One region of the Clostridium sp. TJA085 genome, then DNA from elsewhere that is predicted to be linked to it. Evidence: riboswitches for the same ligand, from Rfam matches in the RefSeq annotation. Region 1 holds a riboswitch; the other holds the start of a gene.
What was found. Region 1 has a riboswitch for FMN ahead of AC4FQW_RS06730 (ECF transporter S component). Riboswitches for the same ligand answer to the same signal wherever they lie in the genome.
Positions count from the first base shown of each region.

Region 1 (2,209 bases):
TATAGATGTAAAAATGGTACTATTGAAACATTGATAGATTGTACATCTATGGATTTACCTGAACTAAAAGAAGAACTTAATAAGTTAAATGAAAAAGTACTTCTAACTGGTGACGGTGCAATAAAACATAAAGAATATTTATCTAAAAATATAAAAAATTCTTACTTTGCTCCTATTCATCTAAATACAGTAAGAGCTTCTCAAATAGGTGAAGTTGGTTTAAAACTATTAAAAAAAGGAATAAAAGATGATGAAAATTCATCACCACTTTACTTAAAAAAACCTCAAGCAGTTAGAGAATTAGAAAAAAGGCTACAAATGACAAATGGCGAATCTAATTCTTAAAGAAATGGACTTCTCCGATTTAGAAGGAGTATATGAGGTTAGCTCTCTAAGTCTTAAGGAAACATGGAGTTTAAATTCAATAGAAAAAGAACTAAATAATAAATTGGCAACATATATTGTATGCTTAGAAGATTCTAAGGTTTTAGGCTTTGCAGGCTCATGGCTTATAGCATCTGAAGGACAAATTACTAATGTAGCTGTTCATCCTAATTCTAGGGGCAAAGGAATAGGAAAATATTTAATGGAAAAACTAATCTTTGTTTTAAAAAATAAAGGATGTACCGATATTACATTAGAAGTTAGAAAATCAAATATTATTGCTCAAAATCTTTACAAATCCTTAGGTTTTAAAGAAGAAGGTATAAGAAAAAACTTTTATGAAGATAACAAAGAAGATGCAATAATAATGTGGCTTCATAATATATAAAATTTAAAGCAAAACAAAAGGAGTTATTTTTAAATAACTCCTTTATTTTATAAAATACAATTTTGTTATGCTATTTTTTCTTTGCGCTTTTCTCCAAAGTTTGGATCACATTTAAATACTGATACTGACACCTTTTTATATAATGCATAAGTTACAACAGATACTATTACTCCTTTTATAGCATTAAAAGGTAACAATCCTACTGTTACATATTGCATTAGTTGTGTTGAATCCATATGCATTCCGTAAGCTGGTAATAAAAAATACACATTAGCAATTATTCCAACTAACTCCATTAATATTATACTAACTACCATACCTAATATTGCAGTCTTTTTTGACTTATTTCTAGAATAAATAAATGCAGCTGGTAAAACAAATGATGCTCCTATAATAAAGTTTGCAACTTCTCCAACTCCACCAGTTCCACTTCCCGCTAATAGAAAGTGCATAAAAACTTTTATTAATTCTATAATTACACCTGCAATTGGTCCAAAAGCAAATGCTCCCATAATTGCTGGAACATCACTTAAATCCATTTTAAGCCATGGAAAAATTGGTATTAAAGGTATTTCAATATACATTAATATGAAAGCCATACCTGCTAATAATGAAATTTTTACGGTTTTGTTTAAATTTGATGTCATTTTATAATTCCTCCCCCAAATTATCTTCTTTTGGTGGGTAACTATTAATAACTAATTTTTTAAATAAAAAACCCTGATATTTAATTATATCAGGGCGTTAAGTTTCAAACCTAAAGTTATTAATATTTTACCTTCTTTCATCCAGACTATACTGTCGGCTTCGGAATCTAACCGAATCATGCTAAACCATTAGCTCGCGGGCTTTACCGCCGGTGGGGAATTACGCCCCGCCCTGAAGATATTTATTTAATTTACAATTTAATCCTATCACCTTAACTTATCATTGTCAATAAAATAACATTATATTTTTTGTATTATTTTATCGCAAAAATATAATCATCTATATATTCACCAATTCTATCCTTTAATAACTCTTTCGCCGAAATATTTAACTTGCCTTCTCTAATTTTTTTAAATTGACTATGCATAAATTGACTTACTAAAGTTATTGGAATTTCAACTTTTTCTAAATTATCCATCATCTTTTCCAATGCAAAATTTACATCTTCTCTTGGCATATAATATCTACATCTATCTGATAAACTATATCTTCTATCAAATTTTATTTTTTCACTTGTACCTGAGTAATGTTTAATCCAATCCTTTGGATCTTTAACCATATTAAAATCTAATACATCCATAAACCTTGATAATTCTAAATCTGGATTATATTTTAATAATTCATTTTCCATTGCATTTAATGCAAAGGCACCTTCTCTAAAGCCAAATGTTAAAGCTGGTCCAACTTTTAAAATTATATATCCATCCTCAACCATTTCTCTCAAAGCTT
Region 1 covers NZ_JBZEEZ010000001.1:1,322,848-1,325,056, forward strand. The annotation lists gene tsaB (tRNA (adenosine(37)-N6)-threonylcarbamoyltransferase complex dimerization subunit type 1 TsaB) at 1-345, shown strand, start outside; gene rimI (ribosomal protein S18-alanine N-acetyltransferase) at 326-772, shown strand; gene AC4FQW_RS06730 (ECF transporter S component) at 838-1,419, opposite strand; FMN riboswitch at 1,545-1,663, opposite strand; gene AC4FQW_RS06735 (class II D-tagatose-bisphosphate aldolase non-catalytic subunit) at 1,734-2,209, opposite strand, start outside.

Region 2 (2,209 bases), on a different contig from region 1:
ACATATTTTCACCTCAAAATTATATATAATAAATTTTTTTAAATTATAATTATTAAGTAGCTTTGTAATTTATTTAGTATCTTATATACCCTTCAACGACTATATCCTCTCCTATATTTTTAAAGCTCATATCTTTTATATTTATTACATCACTTATTTTTTCTATCCCTTGTCCACCTATTGGTGTCTTTGAGCTACTTCCCCCAATTATTTTTGGAGCTATATAACATATAATTTTATCTACAATTCTTTCCTTAATAGCTGAAAAATTTAATTCTGATCCACCTTCAAGTAAAATGCTATCTATATTTAGTTTTCCAAGTTTAATCATTAAATCATTTAAATCTACTCTATTCTCTTTTTCTTTTGTAATTAAAACTATGACACCTTTGCTTTCTAAAATTTTTATTTTTTCTTTGTTAGCTTTTTTAGTAGTTGCAATTATTGTTATATCTTTTAAAACTATATTATTTCTAATTTTTAAATTATTATCTTCTTTTAAAAAATCATTTATATTTTCTATTTCAGTATTAAATTCTTTTAATAATTTTAAGTTAAATGAATTTTTATTATTTAAAATTACTTTAGAATTTATAGGTATTCTAAGATTACTATCAACTATAATTCTTACTGGATTTCTTCCATTTTTTAATCTACAAGTTAATTCTGGATTATCTTTTATAACAGTATTGATACCAACCATTATCCCCATATATTTATTCCTTAAATTATGCACAGATTCTCTTGATTTTTCCCCAGTTATCCATTTTGATTCTCCAGTATATGTTGATATTTTTCCGTCTAAAGACATAGCATTCTTTAAAACTACGAATGGTTTTTTTAATTTTATATACTTTATAAAAACTTCATTTAGTTTTTTACATTCATCTTCTAAATTACTAATCTTAACTTCTATTCCCGCATTTTCAAGTTTTTTAATACCTTTTCCTTTGACCAATTCATTTGGATCCAAACATCCTATAATCACTTTTGAAATTTTATTTTTAATAATATTATCAACACAAGGTGGAGTTTTTCCATAATGAGAACAAGGCTCTAAATTTACATACATAGTTGCACCATAACTGTCAGAAGCTAAATTATTAAAAGCCTCTATTTCAGCATGATTTTCCCCAAATTCTCTATGATAACCTTTACCAATTATCTTATTATCTTGCACTATAATAGCTCCAACTAAAGGATTAGGATTAACCTTTCCTTCACCTTTTTTAGCTAAATTCATCGCAAGCTTCATATACTTTTCATCCATTAGCATCATCTCTCTTTTTTAAATTTTTAATAATTCTTTAGGATATAAAAAAGCCCTGAGAATATTTTCTCAGGACCTTAAATGAATTTGATTAACCTTATAAATATAATTAAGCTATATATTATAAATTAATAGTAACTTTATTTAAATAAAATATTAATACAATATACTATAATTATTTTTTAATTTTTAATATATAATTGTATCTAATATCTTTTAAATTAAATTTATTTTAAATTATATTTTAATATTAAATTTTTATTTAATATTAAAAAACTCTGAAATATAAATTATTTCAGAGCTTAAAAAACAAATTTTAATAATATACTATTAATAATTAATGTTGTATAAAAATTATACTTAAAATATAATTACCAAAATTATTTCATTAAATATAATACTTAATTATTATTAATCTTCTTTCATCCAGACTATACTGTCGGCTTCGGAGTTTCACCGAATCTGCTAATTTAATAGCTCGCGGGCTTTACCGCCGGTAGGGAATTTCACCCTGCCCTGAAGATTTATTAAATTTGTTAATATTATAACATACTTACTTTTCAATGTAAATATGTTAATGTTTGTTATATTTAATTAATTCCATATTTTCCAGTTGTACTATCAAGAAAGATAGGTAATTCAGGTGGAAAATATGTAAATAAAACAAAAAGTAATATTAATATAATAAAAACTATAATACAAAATTTATAATTTATACCCTTACACCTTTTATAAACATATAATCCCATTAATTGTCCAATTAAAACAGCTAAAAATAATATTATAATATCTATAATTACTGATTCAATACCAAAGACTCCAGTATAAAAATAATATAATAAAGGTACAGTTATTAAAGAAATAATCAATGATACAAGAGCACCAGTAAACCATTTTCTTTTATTTATATCGTATATTTTTCCATTAACTAAATAATAA
Region 2 covers NZ_JBZEEZ010000002.1:384,141-386,349, forward strand. The annotation lists gene AC4FQW_RS09015 (riboflavin synthase) at 1-4, opposite strand, end outside; gene ribD (bifunctional diaminohydroxyphosphoribosylaminopyrimidine deaminase/5-amino-6-(5-phosphoribosylamino)uracil reductase RibD) at 74-1,270, opposite strand; FMN riboswitch at 1,681-1,798, opposite strand; gene AC4FQW_RS09025 (DUF6512 family protein) at 1,861-2,209, opposite strand, start outside.
Region 2: another riboswitch for FMN. It lies ahead of ribD (bifunctional diaminohydroxyphosphoribosylaminopyrimidine deaminase/5-amino-6-(5-phosphoribosylamino)uracil reductase RibD); the one in region 1 lies ahead of AC4FQW_RS06730 (ECF transporter S component).